Regions from separate parts of the Enterobacter sp. UPMP701 genome, predicted to be linked through region 3. Evidence: predicted binding sites of a transcription regulator. Region 3 holds the regulator's gene; each other region holds the start of a gene.
The links. The regulator LexA, encoded in region 3, represses DNA repair genes until DNA is damaged. The targets are predictions, from matches to a motif close to TNCTGTATGTACATACAGNA.
Positions count from the first base shown of each region.

Region 1: sbmC (DNA gyrase inhibitor SbmC) is a predicted target of LexA. The motif match lies at 1,640-1,659, and genes of this name have one in related genera.
Region 2: umuD (translesion error-prone DNA polymerase V autoproteolytic subunit) is a predicted target of LexA. The motif match lies at 2,371-2,390, and genes of this name have one in related genera.
Region 4: rmuC (DNA recombination protein RmuC) is a predicted target of LexA. The motif match lies at 2,489-2,508, and genes of this name have one in related genera.

Region 1 covers NZ_JBSKJN010000003.1:258,902-263,113, forward strand. Annotated here, with positions in the region: gene sbcB (exodeoxyribonuclease I) at 1-188, opposite strand, end outside; gene dacD (serine-type D-Ala-D-Ala carboxypeptidase DacD) at 388-1,554, shown strand; gene sbmC (DNA gyrase inhibitor SbmC) at 1,675-2,148, shown strand; gene ACWKXT_RS09880 (FUSC family protein) at 2,241-3,299, shown strand; gene ACWKXT_RS09885 (DUF496 family protein) at 3,458-3,793, shown strand; tRNA gene ACWKXT_RS09890 (tRNA-Asn) at 3,953-4,028, opposite strand; gene emmdR (multidrug efflux MATE transporter EmmdR) at 4,190-4,212, shown strand, end outside.
Region 2 covers NZ_JBSKJN010000023.1:12,550-16,761, forward strand. Annotated here, with positions in the region: gene repE (replication initiation protein RepE) at 1-195, opposite strand, end outside; gene ACWKXT_RS23665 (Y-family DNA polymerase) at 646-1,917, opposite strand; gene umuD (translesion error-prone DNA polymerase V autoproteolytic subunit) at 1,917-2,348, opposite strand; gene parM (plasmid segregation protein ParM domain-containing protein) at 2,580-3,551, shown strand; gene ACWKXT_RS23680 (plasmid partitioning/stability family protein) at 3,554-4,212, shown strand, end outside.
Region 3 covers NZ_JBSKJN010000011.1:69,167-73,378, reverse strand. Annotated here, with positions in the region: gene plsB (glycerol-3-phosphate 1-O-acyltransferase PlsB) at 1-905, opposite strand, end outside; gene ACWKXT_RS19610 (diacylglycerol kinase) at 1,060-1,428, shown strand; gene lexA (transcriptional repressor LexA) at 1,537-2,145, shown strand; gene dinF (MATE family efflux transporter DinF) at 2,209-3,546, shown strand; gene ACWKXT_RS19595 (CsbD family protein) at 3,667-3,876, shown strand; gene zur (zinc uptake transcriptional repressor Zur) at 3,925-4,212, opposite strand, start outside.
Region 4 covers NZ_JBSKJN010000014.1:16,177-20,388, reverse strand. Annotated here, with positions in the region: gene ACWKXT_RS20910 (glycoside hydrolase family 130 protein) at 1-550, shown strand, start outside; gene ACWKXT_RS20905 (dienelactone hydrolase family protein) at 592-1,395, opposite strand; gene udp (uridine phosphorylase) at 1,651-2,412, shown strand; gene rmuC (DNA recombination protein RmuC) at 2,552-4,009, shown strand; gene ubiE (bifunctional demethylmenaquinone methyltransferase/2-methoxy-6-polyprenyl-1,4-benzoquinol methylase UbiE) at 4,076-4,212, shown strand, end outside.

The DNA.
Region 1 (4,212 bases), on a different contig from region 3:
TGCGGCAGGTAGTCATCCGCGGGCTTGCAGTAAAAGACCTCGGGCTCGCCAATGATATTGAATTCGTCGTCAGTGCGGATGGCGGCAAACTGCGCCGGTCGGTCCAGCGCCGGGTGCGTGCCAAAGGTTTCATAGTCGTGGAATAAAAAAGTCGGGCGTGCGGCAGAGTCAGACACCAGTAATACCATCCTGTTAAAAAAATGACGTCACTATGGTAAACGATCGTGCGGTTCAGACCGAATAAAAAGCGCCGCCGTGGTGCAAATTTGCGCGTCAGCTTCAGAGAAAAATCTGCGCTCTGTCACATTTTTTTTCAATTAAGCCAGGTAACGACATCAGAACTCCCGTAAAAAGGTCATCGATTTTTAATGACCTGAGGATATACCGTTGAAACGCCGTCTGTTTATTGCTGTTTCTTTACTCGCTTCGAGTGTCTCATCTGCTTTTGCGGCCGAACCACTGGATTTTTCGCCGCAGCCTCCGGCCATTCAGGCGGGCTCATGGGTGCTGATGGATTACACGACTGGTCAGATCTTAACGGCGGGCAACGAACATCAGCAACGCAATCCGGCGAGCCTGACTAAGCTGATGACGGGCTATGTGGTCGATCGGGCCATTGATAGCCACCGCATTACGCCGGACGACATTGTCACCGTAGGACGTGATGCCTGGGCAAAGGGGAATCCGGTTTTTGACGGATCGTCGCTGATGTTTCTGAAAGAGGGCGATCGCGTCTCCGTGCGAGACCTGAGCCGCGGGCTGATTGTCGATTCCGGCAACGACGCCTGCGTGGCGCTGGCCGATCACGTGGCGGGTGGACAGCCGCAGTTTGTGAAGATGATGAACGACTACGTGCAAAAGCTGAACCTGCGCGACACCCACTTTGAAACCGTTCATGGGCTGGATGCGCCGGGCCAGCACAGCTCAGCTTACGATCTGGCCGTGCTCTCCCGCGCCATCATCCACGGTGAGCCCGAGTTTTATCATATGTACAGCGAGAAGAGCCTGACCTGGAACGGGATCACCCAGCAGAACCGTAACGGTCTGCTGTGGGATAAGACCATGAACGTTGACGGGCTGAAAACGGGGCACACCTCGGGTGCGGGCTTTAACCTGATTGCTTCCGCGGTGGACGGCCAGCGTCGTTTGATCGCGGTGGTGATGGGGGCCGACAGTCCGAAAGGGCGCGAGGACCAGGCACGCAAGCTTCTGCACTGGGGACAGCAAAATTTTGATACGGTGCAGATCCTGCATAACGGTAAAAAAGTGGGGACAGAGCGTATCTGGTACGGTGATAAAGAACAGATAAGCCTGGGCACCGATCAGGACTTCTGGCTGGCCTTGCCGAAAGCGGAAGTGCCGAACATCAAAGCCAAATACGTGCTGGATAAAAAAGAGCTGGAAGCGCCGATTGCCGCCCATCAGCGGGTCGGGGAGATCCAGCTCTACGATCGCGACAAAGTTGTGGCGCACTGGCCGCTGGTCACTCTGGAAGCCGTTGATAAGGGCGGCGTATTCTCACGCCTGAGCGATTATCTTCACCACACGCTGTAACCCGCTGATGAGCAGACTGGCAGGGTTGCGAGTCTGCTCACATAATAAACACTCCTCGTTTGCCGATAATAGAAATCCTGCTTTATAGTGTATAAATATACAGTAATAATCGGAGGCAGCATGGACTACAGCATCGAGCAGCAACAGAAGCGTAAAATTGCGGGTTTTCATCTTGTTGGGCCGTGGGAAAAAACGGTCAAGCAGGGCTTTGAACAGCTGGTCATGTGGGTGGACGGGCGTCACATTGAGCCGCTGGAGTGGGTGGCGGTCTACTACGATAACCCCGATGAGGTCCCGGCAGAAAAACTGCGCTGCGATACGGCCGTTACGGTACCGGATGATTTCGTCATCCCGGAAAATAGCGAAGGGGTGATGATGACGGAAATCGCGGCCGGTGATTATGCCGTGGCAACGGCGCGCGTGGAAAACTACGACTTTGCGACCCCGTGGTATCAGTTCTTTAATTCCCTGCTGCAGGACAATAAATACCAGATGGCGCTCAAGCCCTGCTTTGAGCGCTATCTCAATGATGGCAACGCCGACGGCTACTGGGATATTGAAATGTTCATCGCAGTAGAGCACAAAACGGTTTAAGCCTGTTTAATGAAGGGTTTTTCAGCCGGGAGCGATCCGCCCGGCTGAAAACACAGTACAATTGTGGTTTGCCGTGTAGCTGGAGAGCGGGTGTGCGTCCCGACAAATCATTAACCCCTTTTGAAATTCGCTTATACAAACATTACCGCGTGGTGCACGGGTGCCGCATTGCGCTGGCATTTGTGCTGACGTTTGTACTGGTCCGGCTGCTGGATGTGCCTGAAGGGACATGGCCGCTGATCACGCTGGTAGTGGTGATGGGGCCTATCTCATTTTGGGGGAACGTTGTCCCGCGTGCCTTCGAGCGTATTGGCGGTACCGTTCTCGGCTCCGCCCTGGGGCTTATCGCTCTGAAGCTGGAGCTGATCTCTTTTCCGGTGATGCTGGCATGGTGCGGTGCCGCCATGTTCCTGTGCGGCTGGCTGGCGCTGGGCAAACGGCCCTATCAGGCGCTGCTGATTGGTATCACTCTCGCGGTCGTGGTCGGCGCGCCCGCCGGGGATATGACCACGGCGCTGTGGCGAAGCGGGGATGTTATTCTGGGATCGCTGCTCGCCATGTTGTTTACCGGCATCTGGCCGCAGCGGGCTTTTTTGCACTGGCGTATCCAGATGGCCAACTATGTCACAGCCTTTAACCGCGTCTATCAGGCCGGTTTTTCCCCTAATCTTGTTGAACGTCCGCGGCTGGAAAAGCATCTGCAAACCATACTCAACGACGTGGTCAAAATGCGCGGCCTGATCACACCTGCCAGCAAAGAGACTCATATTCAGAAAGCGATTTTCGAAGCTATCCAGACGGTCAGCCGCAATCTGGTGTGCATACTTGAACTGCAAATCAACGCGCACTGGGCCTCGCGTCCCAGCCACCTGTTGATGCTAAACGCGCAGACCCTCAAAGAGACGCAGATGATGACGCAACAAACTCTGCTGACCATCGCCCATGCACTCTATGAAGGCAACCCGCAGCCCGTTCTGGCGAACAGCGAGCGTCTGAATGAAATCGTGGCAGAGCTGAAACAGCTGATCAACGAGCGGCAGGGCGATAACGTGGCGGAAACGCCCATCCATGGTTATGTCTGGCTGAGCCTGGAACTGGCGCGCCAGCTTGAGCTGCTATCGCACCTGATTTGCCGGGCGCTGCGCAAATAAAACGCGGAAGTGACGCCTGCTGCTTCGATTCAGCAGCAATTGGGGTTATGATAGCTTTAAACGATATAGCCATTGTCATTCGCAGCCGCTGTCAGTAAGGTTATTGTTACAACGGTTGCTTTAACGAATCCGAATCTCACATTATCAGGGGTGTAAAAATGGAAACTACCAAGCCTTCGTTCCAGGATGTTCTGGAATTCGTCCGCCTGTTCCGCCGCAAAAACAAACTGCAGCGTGAAATCCAGGACGTTGAGAAGAAGATCCGTGACAACCAGAAGCGTGTTCTGCTGCTCGACAACCTGAGCGACTACATCAAGCCAGGCATGAGCGTTGAAGCTATTCAGGGCATCATTGCCAGCATGAAGAGCGACTATGAAGACCGCGTTGATGACTACATCATCAAAAATGCGGAGCTGTCCAAAGAGCGTCGCGACATCTCTAAGAAGCTGAAAGTGATGGGCGAAATCAAAAACGCCGAAGCAAAAAGCGAGTAATCGCAGCGAATTGTGAAAAAGGCTCTCTGGTGACAGAGAGCTTTTTTATTTGACGATCAACGGTCAGTTGGTTTTGTCGGTCAGGCGCAGCCGCCACCCGACACTTTTACCCGACGCAGAAAAGCAAAAAGCCTGCTTTAAAAGCAGGCTTTTTAAATTTGGCTCCTCTGACTGGACTCGAACCAGTGACATACGGATTAACAGTCCGCCGTTCTACCGACTGAACTACAGAGGAATCGTTGTGGAGGCTTATCTTAGCGGCGAAAAAAGTTTTGTCAAACCTGATCTTAGGGAAAATCGACTGATTGCCGATTCTGTCGTCAGTTTGTTGTAATTCCACACATCTTTTCAGGCAAAATACTTTGCAGGATTAGCATTTCTCCCCCATCATTTGAAATGAAGTTTCAACTTTTCTCGCT
Region 2 (4,212 bases), on a different contig from region 3:
GGCGACCTGAATTTCACATATCCCGTCATGCTCCTGCAGCGTACCGTCAGATTTTCTGATCTGGTCCACAAAGAGATAAAGCATACGCTTTTGGTCGCGAGAAAGACTGTATGCCGCCTCAGTCAGTTCGTTTGACTGGACAATTCGCGGGCTATTCTTACGTTTTTTATGGTTGATAACCGCAATTTCCGTCATGTCAGGTCCGTGTAAAGTGTGACAGGATTTAAGATTGTCACACTAATTGAAAAAGAGTCAACAGGTAGGGATAACTTTGTGGAATACAGCAAATCATGAGGGCAATTTGTCACAGGGTTAAGGGCAATTTGTCACCCTTTAAGAGGGTGGTTGAGGGTGATTTGTCACACTGAGAGGGCAGATTGTCACACAGATCCTTCTCAAACCCGCATGAATAAAGGGCTGAGAGGCATTCTAAAAAGGTAAACCTAACAACCCTTTAAAAAGATCTTATAAAAATATGCACGTGGATAAGTGGATAAGTGGATCAAGCAGAGTGGGGTATCCATTAAACACCGAGCGTAAGCGGAATATGTCCGTTCAGTTCCCTGGTGCTTCCTCGCTCACTCGCGGGCTTCGCCCTGTCGTTCGGCTGCGGCGAGCACTACTGGCTCTCTTGAAAGGCGAAATTTAACTGATCCTTGCAATGGGGATATCTTTCCAGCGAGTCGTGTACGCAGGGGAGAGCATGTCACGTTTCATTTGCCAGGATGGCGCAATCCCTCGTTCGGCAAACCAGACCTGTCCCAGACCAGAATGATTAATGCCATCGAGAACCTTCATCAGCTCAGCGCTGTGAGGACGTGGCGGACGTTCGTCGAACAGTTGTAGCTGCGAAACGCCTGAGTCAGTGAAGTCATTCAGCATCACACCGGCTTTGGCATACCTGTGCCCATCCTTCCAGATACGCTCCAGAGCCGCTGTGGCGGCCGCAATGACATCTCGGGTGTCCTGAGTGGGGGTAAGTAGTTTCACCGTGGCCACGTTGCCGTAATACGGCTCTTTAACGGCGAATGGAGACGTTTTGATGAAAACGGAAATATGCCGGCAATACTGGCGCTCTTTACGCAGCTTTTCTGAGGCCCGCTCTGCGTACTGACAGACAGCCTGCCGCAGCGAATCGTACTCCGTGATTTTCTCTCCAAAACTGCGGCTGCAGACGATCTGCTGTTTCGTTGGCGGGGCTTCTTCAAGCGACATGCAGCTTTCCCCGTTCAGTTCGCGCACTGTTCGCTCGAGAACGACGGAGAAATTTTTCCGGATGAAGGCCGGGTTCGTCAGGGCCAGATCGAGCGCGGTCTTAATGCCCAGTACATTGGGCTTGCGTGCAATACGGTTTCCCACGCCCCAGATCTCTTCGACCGGCTGCAGTGAAAGCAGTTTCCGCGTTCGCTGAGGATTCCCCCGGGTCAGGGCGAGCACACCACGAAACTGTTTCCACTCCTTTGAGGCCCACTGGGCTGATTTTGCAAGGGTTTTTGTAGGCGCAGCCCCCACTCCGATGGTCAGCCGGGTACAGTCATATACGTGCTGGCGCAGCTGCCGGCCGAAGTCCTCCAGAGCCATGCAGTGCTCAACGCCGGTCAGGTCGAGGAACATCTCGTCAATCGAATACTGTTCCACCCTGGGAGCCAGCTCCTCCAGACAGCTCATCACGCGCGCCGACATCGAAGCGTAAAGCTCATAATTGCTTGAAAAACAATATATTTGTTCCGGGTAGGGCTCATTTTTTATCTGGAACCACGGGGTGCCCATTTTGATCCAGGGCTTTGCCTCGGCGCTGCGCGCGATCACATTTCCGTCGTTGTTGCTCAAGACGACGATTGGCTTTCCTTTCAAATCCGGGCGGAAAACACGTTCGCAGCTGGCATAAAAGCTGTTCACATCGGCCAGGGCAAACATCAGTACATCTCCCTCGGGCGGTGGATGATGTGCGTGACGACACCAAAGATATCCAGATCGTCCGGGTCGGGATAAATCGGCGACCAGGCGGCGTTCATGGGCTGCAGCGTCAGTCGTGGCGTCAGCAGCAGCCGTTTGACCGTAAACTCCCCCTGCACGCTGGCCACAACAATATCGCCATGCCGGGGCTTCTCGGCACAGTCCACAACCAGCAGATCGCCATTGTACAGGCTGCCGTCGGCCATGCTGTCTCCGCTGGCGCGAAGGTAGTAAGTCGCGCTCGGATGCCGTATGCAGTAATCATGGAGATCCAGATCGGATTCGACATAGTCAGCTGCAGGGCTGGGAAAACCGCAGCTGGCAAGGTCTGCAAACAACGGATGGGCCTGTGGCGGGAGTTCTTTCCCGGTGCTGAAAAGCTGCAGTTTCATCTTTCCTCCTGACGTCTAAATATACTGGTTATTTATACAGTATATTTAACAGCGTGAGGATAATCCAGATCGCCTGCGCCATGAACAGAGTGAGTAACCTAAGCTACTCAAAATGTTCGTAAACATCATTTTGATCCCCTAGTGTTACTCATAATGAGAAATAAGGCTTTTATTTTTCCATTTTGCTCTTATAATATGTATCAAATTGAGTTTAATTGACGGAGCATAATGATGAATATTTACTGCGATGATGGTTCAACTAATGTTAAGCTGGCATGGTTTGAAGGAAACGAGCTGCAGACCCGGGTTTCTGCTAACTCCTTCCGGCATGGCTGGAAAGTGGCGGAGTTCAGTGCTGCAACGTTCAACTATCAGGTGGGCACGCTGAAATACACCTGGGACAGCGTCAGCCGGGATGCCATCCCGACAACAAACGTGGAGTATCAGTACGGTGATCTCAACCTGCTGGCCGTGCATCATGCGCTGCTGAACAGCGGGCTTGAGCCGCAGCCGGTGAGCCTGACCGTGACGCTGCCCCTGAGCGAGTATTATGGCGGGGACTGCCAGCGGAACGAGGAGAACATCCGACGCAAACGGGAAAACCTGATGCGTGAGCTGGTTCTGAATAAGGGCAGGGCATTTACCGTAACGGACGTGAAGGTGATGCCGGAATCACTGCCGGCGGCGTTCTCCCGTCTCGCGGAGCTGAAGCCCGGACCCGCAGAGACCACCCTGATTATCGATCTCGGCGGAACCACGCTCGATGCCGGCGTGATTGTCGGACAGTTTGACGATATCAGTGCGGTACACGGCAATCCGTCTGTCGGCGTGTCGCAGGTCACCCGCGCAGCTGCAGGCGCGCTGCGGGCTGCAGACAGCGAAACCAGCGCGCTTATTGCTGACACGGTCATCCGCAACCGCAACGATCGTCAGTATCTGCAGCGTGTGATCAACGATGCCGGAAAAATCGACGATGTTCTGAATAAAATTACAGAGGCAATCACTTCCCTGGGCGCGCGTGTCACCAGTGAGCTGACGGCCTTCAGGAACGTTAACCGGGTATTCCTGGTCGGGGGAGGGGCATCCCTCATTGAAGAGGCTATCCGTCAGGCCTGGCCTCTGGCTCCTGACCGTATCGAGGTTATAGGCGATCCGCAGCTGGCGCTGGCCAGAGAGATTGCCCTTTACAATAAAGAGGACTAAACGTGCCGGACGGCCAGTATTCTTTCTATCTGCACAGCGACGATCGCACCGACATCGCGGCGATGGCGACCATCAGCACCATCTCACAGCCCCTGCGCGGTGACTTCATCCGGACCGCCGCCACCGCCGGGGCGGTGATGTACCAGACGGATGCCCGTTTACCAGCGATGATCCCGGTGTTCTTTGACGGGCAGCTGAGCGCCATCCGGCTATGCGCCGTAATGGCCCTGGTATCCGGCACCTGGTCTTCACTCTCAGGACTTCCTGATGAGCCTGATGGTGGCGTGGCGGCTCTGGCCATGTCACCGGATACGGAATACCAGCGCCGGCGTTACACCCTGACGCTTCTGGATGACCGGAGCAGTGAACGGGTTGAGCGTGTGCTGACGGGGGTGTCTTCGCGCCTGCGTGGAGAGCTGCTGAGAAACCTGATTATCACCGGTCTGGCCCTGCATACGACTGCGCCGGAACTGCCGCGTCTGCTGGCCAGCATGCCGGTACCGCCCGGCACGGTCAGCGAGCTGCAGGTTCTGGTTCAGCAGATGGCCGGTACGGCTGGCGTGAGTAAAGCTGCAGTACCGGAGAAACCAGCAGAGCCTGCCGCACCGGTAACCGGTGAAGCGACCAGGATAAAGAAAAATATGCGACGGGCATTCGGAGA
Region 3 (4,212 bases):
TAGACAATCTCATGGCCATCGTGCGCCAGCTGACGTACACGCTCAGCGTTATGCACGTTGATACCCTGATACAGGCGGTTCCAGGTAAAGCCGAGAATACGATCGGAAAGACGAATCATCTCGTAAGAGAAGTTCGCTGCGATCTCTTCCATCAGCGCAATGGCGTTCTGCTGGGCTTTCTCATGCGAAATTTTCTTGCTGCGCGCTTCGTCTTCAACGGCGCGGGCAATCGCTTTAGAGGCCAGCAGCTTGTTGAAGAGGTCCTGACGCGCCGGGAGGCGCGGCCCTACGGCCGCCAGACGCTGACGGGCGAAGTGCATACGCGCCACGCGCGCCAGTTTTTGCGCGATGATCTTATCGGTGCCGTGCTCGTCCGCCATTCGGCGCAGCGAAACGGAAGGGGAGAAACGCACAAAGCTGTCGCGTCCCAGCCAGGAGACAGCGAAGAACTTCTGGATGCCGTTAAGCATGCGCAGCGGCGGGTTCTCTTCGCCTTTTTCGCGGCCCGGACGGCGGCCAAACATTACCGATACCGGCACCATCTGCACATCCAGGTCAGGATTGCTGCGGTGCAGGTCGAGATAGTCGTGGAACAGCTTGATGGACTCTTCTTTCGGCGTGTAATAGGTAAACACGCGCGGCCCGCCGTGAATGAACACGTAGCGCGGCAGCAAAGTACCGTCAACTTCCAGCGGTTCAAGCGGGTCGGGTAAATCATGCGCCAGACACTGGGCGCGAAGCGTCAGCAGGTCTGCCTTCGAGTTATAAGGCAAAACATACATAATAGGGCGCGACGTATCGAGCCCCAGTTCCAGCGCGGGTTCTGCTGGGATAGACTTGCTTTTTACCAGTATGCTTAATGGTAAATTAAGTAATTTGTAGTAAATTCGTGGCCAGCCGGACATAAACGATGTAAAGCCTCTGGTTAATAATGCAATTGCGGCGCAAGGATAACAGAAAGCGCGCAAAATTTCTGTTGTTACCCGTCATACTTCAGGCGGCAGCGAAACGCGCTACGCCTTCTGTTACTGACGCTCTTTTTCAAAAAAGGTTCTTTTAATGGCCAATAATACCACTGGGTTAACGCGTATCATCAAAGCTGCCGGCTATTCATGGAAAGGTTTCCGTGCCGCCTGGGTTAATGAAGCTGCTTTTCGCCAGGAAGGGGTCGCCGCTATCGTCGCGGTTATCATCGCCTGTTTCCTTGATGTAGATGCCATTACCCGCGTGCTTCTCATCGGTTCCGTACTTCTGGTGATGATAGTGGAAATTCTCAATAGCGCTATTGAGGCCGTGGTCGACCGGATCGGCTCTGATTTTCACGAGCTCTCTGGCCGCGCGAAAGATATGGGCTCCGCCGCTGTCCTGCTGGCGATTATCACCGCAGCCATTACCTGGGTCACGCTGCTTTGGTCACATTTCCGATGAGCCTCGAGGAATAATTAAGTCCCTGGTTTTTTGTGCAGTTTTTGGTTCCAAAATCGCCTTTGACTGTATATACTCACAGCATAACTGTATATACACCCAGGGGGCGGAATGAAAGCATTAACGACCAGGCAGCAAGAGGTGTTTGATCTCATTCGGGATCATATCGGCCAGACGGGTATGCCACCCACGCGTGCGGAAATCGCTCAGCGTCTGGGCTTCCGTTCTCCGAATGCTGCCGAGGAACACCTGAAAGCGCTGGCGCGTAAGGGTGTGATTGAGATTGTGTCAGGCGCGTCGCGTGGTATCCGCCTGCTGGTGGAAGAAGAGACGGGCATTCCGCTGATAGGCCGTGTTGCTGCAGGTGAACCGCTGCTGGCACAACAGCATATAGAAGGTCACTACCAGGTCGATCCTGGCATGTTCAAACCGAGTGCTGATTTCCTGCTGCGTGTCAGCGGGATGTCCATGAAAGACATCGGTATCCTGGACGGCGATCTGCTGGCCGTTCACAAAACGCAGGATGTACGTAACGGCCAGGTGGTGGTCGCGCGTATTGATGATGAAGTCACCGTTAAGCGTTTGAAAAAACAGGGTAACACTGTTCAGTTGCTGCCCGAAAACAGCGAATTCACTCCGATTGTGGTCGATCTCCGCGAACAGAGCTTCTCTATTGAAGGTCTGGCTGTTGGCGTGATTCGTAACGGTGAATGGCTGTAATCTCTTTCTGACAGGCTACAGTTCAGCTGTAGCCTGCTTCATTTACCCTTCCCGGTATTTCTCATGTCACTGCTGACGGCATCTGATAAGGCATTGTGGCGTCTTGCCCTGCCGATGATTTTTTCCAATATCACCGTGCCCTTGCTGGGGCTGGTCGACACGGCCGTTATTGGTCATCTCGATTCCCCTGTTTATCTTGGCGGCGTGGCGATTGGTGCAACCGCAACCAGCTTCCTGTTTATGCTGCTGCTCTTTTTGCGGATGAGTACCACCGGGCTCACGGCACAGGCGTATGGTGCAAAAGACCCGTTACGCCTGGCTCGCGCGCTGGTGCAGCCGTTGATTCTGGCGCTTGGCGCGGGGGCGCTGATTGTTTTACTGCGCACGCCTCTGATAGACCTTGCGCTCCATATTGTTGGCGGCAGCGAGGCTGTGCTGGAGCAGGCGCGACGCTTCCTCGAAATCCGTTGGCTCAGTGCGCCTGCCTCGCTGGCTAATCTCGTTCTGCTTGGGTGGCTACTGGGGGTGCAGTACGCCCGTGCGCCCGTGATTTTGCTGGTCGTGGGAAACCTTCTCAACATTGCGCTCGATCTCTGGCTGGTGATAGGCCTGTGTATGGACGTGCGCGGGGCGGCACTGGCGACGGCGATTGCCGAATACGGAACCTTATTCATTGGGCTGTGGATGGTCTGGCGCGTGCTGGCTCTGCGCGGGATATCCCTTGTCATGATGAAAACCGCATGGCGCGGCAATATCCGTAAACTGCTGGCGCTCAACCGTGACATCATGCTGCGCTCGCTTCTGCTACAGCTCTGTTTTGGCGCGTTGACGGTTTTTGGCGCCCGTCTTGGGCCAGAGATTGTCGCGGTGAATGCGGTCCTGATGACATTGCTGACGTTTACCGCCTACGCGCTGGACGGCTTCGCCTATGCCGTTGAGGCCCATTCAGGGCAGGCGTACGGTGCGCGTGAAAGCGGCCAGCTTCGTGAGGTATGGCGCGCGGCGTGCCGTCAGTCGGGCCTGGTCGCGCTGGCGTTCGCACTGATTTACGCCTGCTTTGGTCGCGACATTATTGCATTACTCACTTCGCTCCCGTCTTTACGCGAACTTGCGGGCCACTACATCGTCTGGCAGGTGATTTTGCCGGTGGTAGGCGTCTGGTGTTATCTGCTGGACGGCATGTTTATCGGTGCAACGCGCGGCGCGGAAATGCGCAACAGTATGGCGATCGCGGCGGCGGGGTTTGGTCTGACGCTGCTGACGCTTCCCTGGCTGGGTAATCACGGTTTGTGGCTGGCGCTTGCGGTATTCCTCTCCCTGCGCGGCCTGTCGCTTGCCTTTATCTGGCATCGTCACTGGCAAAATAATACCTGGCTTCCATCCCGTTACGATATATCGTGACGGTTAAAGATTCCGAATATGAAATCAACTGCCGAATCCTTAACTACAATAATTATTACGTCCAGCAGAAAAGAACGTAACGGACGTTACGACCCGACGCTTAACTAAGAGGACACGATGATGAATAAAGACGAAATCGGCGGCAACTGGAAGCAGTTCAAAGGTAAAGCGAAAGAACAGTGGGGTAAGCTGACTGATGACGATATGACCGTCATTGAAGGTAAACGCGATCAGCTTGTCGGTAAAATTCAGGAACGTTACGGCTACGCGAAAGATCAGGCGGAAAACGAAGTCAAAGACTGGGAAACCCGCAACGACTACCGCTGGTAACGCTGAATCACCCACACAGGCGGCTTAAAGCCGCCTTTTCTTTTGCCCTTAACGCGGCTTTTTCTTCACCAGAATTGAGTGGTCGTGCTGACACGCATCCTGATGCCGACAGGCTTCCACCTCAACGCATGCTGAACACAACCCGTGTGCTTCAATCACGTTATGACGCAGGGCAAAACCCATTTTTGCCGCCAGCGTATGCATAATATCCTCTACGCCTTCCGCTCCCTCTTCTTTAACCACGCCGCAACGATCGCAGATAAACATGGCCGATGTATGCGTTGGCTGATCGAAAAGGTGGCACAGCACATAGCTGTTTGTGGATTCGACTTTATG
Region 4 (4,212 bases), on a different contig from region 3:
TGATTTTGTCTCCGTCGAGAAGAAAGGGCTGATTTTCTGCCCTGATAACCGCGACGTCTGTTTCTTCCCGGAGAAGGTTGGCGGAACCTACCGGGCGCTTACCCGGCCTGCGCCCTGCCATTTCGGCCACCCGGAAATATGGATCTGCGAGTCACCCGATATGCTGCACTGGGGAAACCATCAGCATCTGTTGGGACGCTCGGGGGACGAATGGGATGCGCTTAAATCTGGTGGCGGTGCGCCGCTGATCAAGACCGCGCGCGGCTGGCTGGAAATTTATCACGGCGTGGACGCCAGCCTGCGTTACTGCCTGGGCGCTCTGCTTCTGGATCCTGAAGACCCGCTCACCCTCGTTGCCAAATCGACTGTGCCGCTGCTGGAGCCGAGTGCGCCCTATGAGCGTGAAGGCTTTTTCGGTAACGTCGTCTTTACCTGCGGGGCGCTGGTGCGTAATGACACGCTGCATATCTGGTATGGCGCGGCGGATGAGTGTATCGCGCTGGCCACGCTGCCGATGGACGATCTGTGGAAACATCTCGGCCTGAATTAAGGCCTGACGCAGCCCCGACGCTTGCCGGGGCTGCAATGCATTTATTTCTTCCCGCCGTACTGGCTAAACCACGCCAGCATTCTCTGCCAGCCATCTTTCGCCGACTCCGCGTGGTAGCTCGGACGATAATCGGCGTTAAACGCGTGTCTGGCATCCGGGTAAACCACAATCTCCGCCTTCGCATTCGCCGCGCGTAGCGCGTGGCGCATCGTCTCGACGGTATCAAGCGGAATGCCGGTGTCCTGGCCGCCATAAAGCCCTAACACCGGGGCATTTAAATCCGTTGCGATATCAACCGGATGTTTCGGCGAGTTCAGGGTCTTTTCGCCCACCAGTTTGCCGTACCAGGCCACGGCAGCTTTCAGCTGCGGGTTATGCGCGGCATAAAGCCAGCTGATGCGTCCGCCCCAGCAGAAGCCGGTCACCATTAAGCGATGCGGGTCACCGCCGTTGCGCGCCGCCCAGCTGGCAACATGGTCGAGATCGGCCAGCACCTGCGCATCTGGCACTTTGCTCACCAGGTTACTGAACAGCGTCGGGATATCGCTGTAGTCATTGGGATCGCCCTGACGGAAGTAGAGCTCTGGCGCAACGGCCAGATAACCTTCCAGCGCCAGGCGCCGGCAGATATCGCGAATATGTTCGTGAACGCCGAAAATCTCCTGAACCACAATCACGATGGGCAGCGGGCCGTCTTCCGTCCTGGGGCGTGCGTGATAAGCAGGCATATTTTCCCCCTGCGAGGGAATGGAGGTCTCGCCCGCCGTAATGGCGTCTTCTGAGGTTGAGACGATGGTTGAAGCATGCGGAGCCGCAGCAGGTGCAAATCCGGTTTTTTCAGTCATGGCATTCTCCGTACCAATGAGTTAGCGCAAAGGTAAATATAGACACCAGGTTAACAACCCACAGTGCCTTAAACGGTCTATCTTTTGTGCAGCACCCGACGATATAACTTGTTAATGTGATGTAAATCACTTTTTGATGGAAATTCAATGCAATCATTTTCATTCATGGTGAGGTGTGTCACGAAATTATGCTTACCGCTTCTGTAAAGTACCGTTTTACTTCTTCTGACTAACCGACCCACAGAGGAGTCACCTATGTCTAAGTCTGATGTTTTTCATCTCGGCCTCACTAAAAACGATTTACAAGGGGCTACGCTCGCTATCGTCCCTGGCGATCCGGAGCGTGTGGAAAAGATCGCCGCGCTGATGGATAAGCCGGTCAAGCTGGCTGCCCATCGTGAATTCACCACCTGGCGCGCAGAGCTGGATGGCAAAGCGGTGATTGTGTGCTCTACCGGTATCGGTGGTCCGTCTACCTCTATTGCGGTTGAAGAGCTGGCGCAGCTGGGCATTCGTACCTTCCTGCGTATCGGTACGACCGGCGCGATCCAGCCGCACATTAACGTGGGCGACGTGCTGGTTACGACCGCATCCGTCCGTCTGGACGGGGCAAGCCTGCACTTTGCACCGATGGAATTCCCGGCAGTGGCAGATTTCGAATGCACCACCGCGCTGGTTGAAGCCGCGAAATCCGTGGGCGCAACCACCCACGTGGGCGTAACGGCCTCTTCAGATACCTTCTACCCTGGCCAGGAGCGTTACGACACCTTCTCTGGTCGCGTGGTGAGCCGCTTCAAAGGCTCTATGGAAGAGTGGCAGTCCATGGGCGTGATGAACTACGAGATGGAATCCGCAACGCTGCTGACCATGTGCGCAAGCCAGGGTCTGCGTGCCGGTATGGTGGCGGGCGTTATCGTCAACCGCACCCAGCAGGAGATCCCGAACGCCGAAACCATGAAGCAAACCGAAAGTCATGCGGTAAAAATCGTGGTGGAAGCGGCTCGCCGTCTGATCTAGTCCTCCTCTCAGAGATAAAAGGCCGACACGTTCGGCCTTTATTTTTTGCGTAACGCCTCGCAGGAAAACCCTTTCAAACTGGACGTTTATACAGCACAATCTTATTTTGTGCAGGTAATACGTTGATGCAGGGGGCATTGTGGATATCTCAGTCCTGATTTATGCGGTGATTGCGCTGGCGGGCGTGGGGATAGGCTGGCTGATTTCCAGCTACCAGCACGCGCAGCAGAAAGCCGAGCAACTGGCAGAGCGCGAAGAGATCGTCGCTGACCTCAGCGCAGCAAAGCAACAGCTTGCGCTGAGCGACCACTGGCGCGACGAGTGCGAGCTGCTCAATAATGAGCTGCGCAATCTGCGTGATATCAACACCTCGCTGGAGGCCGATCTCCGCGAAGTGACCACCCGCCTTGAATCCACCCAACTGCATGCGGAAGACAAAATCCGCCAGATGATCAACAGCGAGCAGCGCCTCAGCGAGCAGTTTGAGAACCTCGCCAACCGAATTTTTGAGCACAGCAACCGCCGCGTCGACGAGCAAAACCGCCAGAGCCTGAACAGCCTGCTGACGCCGCTGCGCGAACAGCTGGACGGCTTTCGTCGTCAGGTGCAGGACAGCTTTGGCCAGGAAGCCCGCGAACGCCACACGCTGGCGCATGAGATCCGTAATCTTCAGCAGCTGAATGCCCAGATGGCGCAGGAGGCGGTCAACCTGACGCGCGCACTTAAAGGCGATAACAAAACCCAGGGGAACTGGGGAGAAGTGGTGCTGACGCGCGTGCTGGAGGCCTCCGGCCTGCGCGAAGGATATGAATATGAAACGCAGGTCAGCATTGAGAACGATGCCCGCTCACGCATGCAGCCGGATGTCATTGTGCGGCTGCCGCAGGGTAAAGATGTGGTAATTGACGCCAAAATGACGCTGGTGGCCTATGAGCGCTACTTCAACGCGGAAGATGACTACACCCGCGAATCGGCGCTGCAGGAGCACATTGCCTCCGTGCGTAACCACATTCGCCTGCTCGGCAGAAAAGACTACCAGCAGCTGCCGGGTCTCCGCTCGCTGGACTATGTCCTGATGTTTATCCCGGTTGAGCCCGCGTTTTTGCTGGCGCTAGACAGACAGCCTGAACTGATCACCGAAGCGCTCAAAAATAACATTATGCTGGTCAGCCCCACCACGCTGCTGGTGGCGTTACGTACTATTGCCAACCTGTGGCGCTATGAGCACCAGAGCCGCAACGCGCAGCAGATTGCCGATCGTGCCAGCAAGCTGTACGACAAAATGCGCCTCTTCGTGGACGACATGTCATCAGTCGGGCAGAGCCTGGATCGCGCGCAGGATAACTACCGCCAGGCGATGAAAAAGCTCGCCTCCGGACGTGGCAACCTGCTGGCGCAGGCCGAAGCGTTTCGCAGTTTGGGGGTCGAAGTTAAACGCGAGATTAATCCGGATTTGGCTGAACAGGCGACAGCGCAGGACGAAGAGTTTCGACTGCGTGAAGGCATAGATGAACAAAATACCCCCAGCCAGGACAACGATTTAGCGGTGGATTTATCGCCAGGTGAGCCGCCTGTGCGTTTCTTTCGCGGTGGTTGAATCGTAGGGCAATTGCGCCCAATCTGTTACACTTCACGAACATTTGACTGATTAGCAGGCTCTGAGATGGTTGACGATTCACAAGACACGACGCACTTTGGCTTTCAGACTGTAGCCAAAGCACAGAAAGCGGACATGGTGGCCCACGTATTTCATTCCGTGGCGGCGAAGTACGATGTGATGAATGACTTGATGTCGTTCGG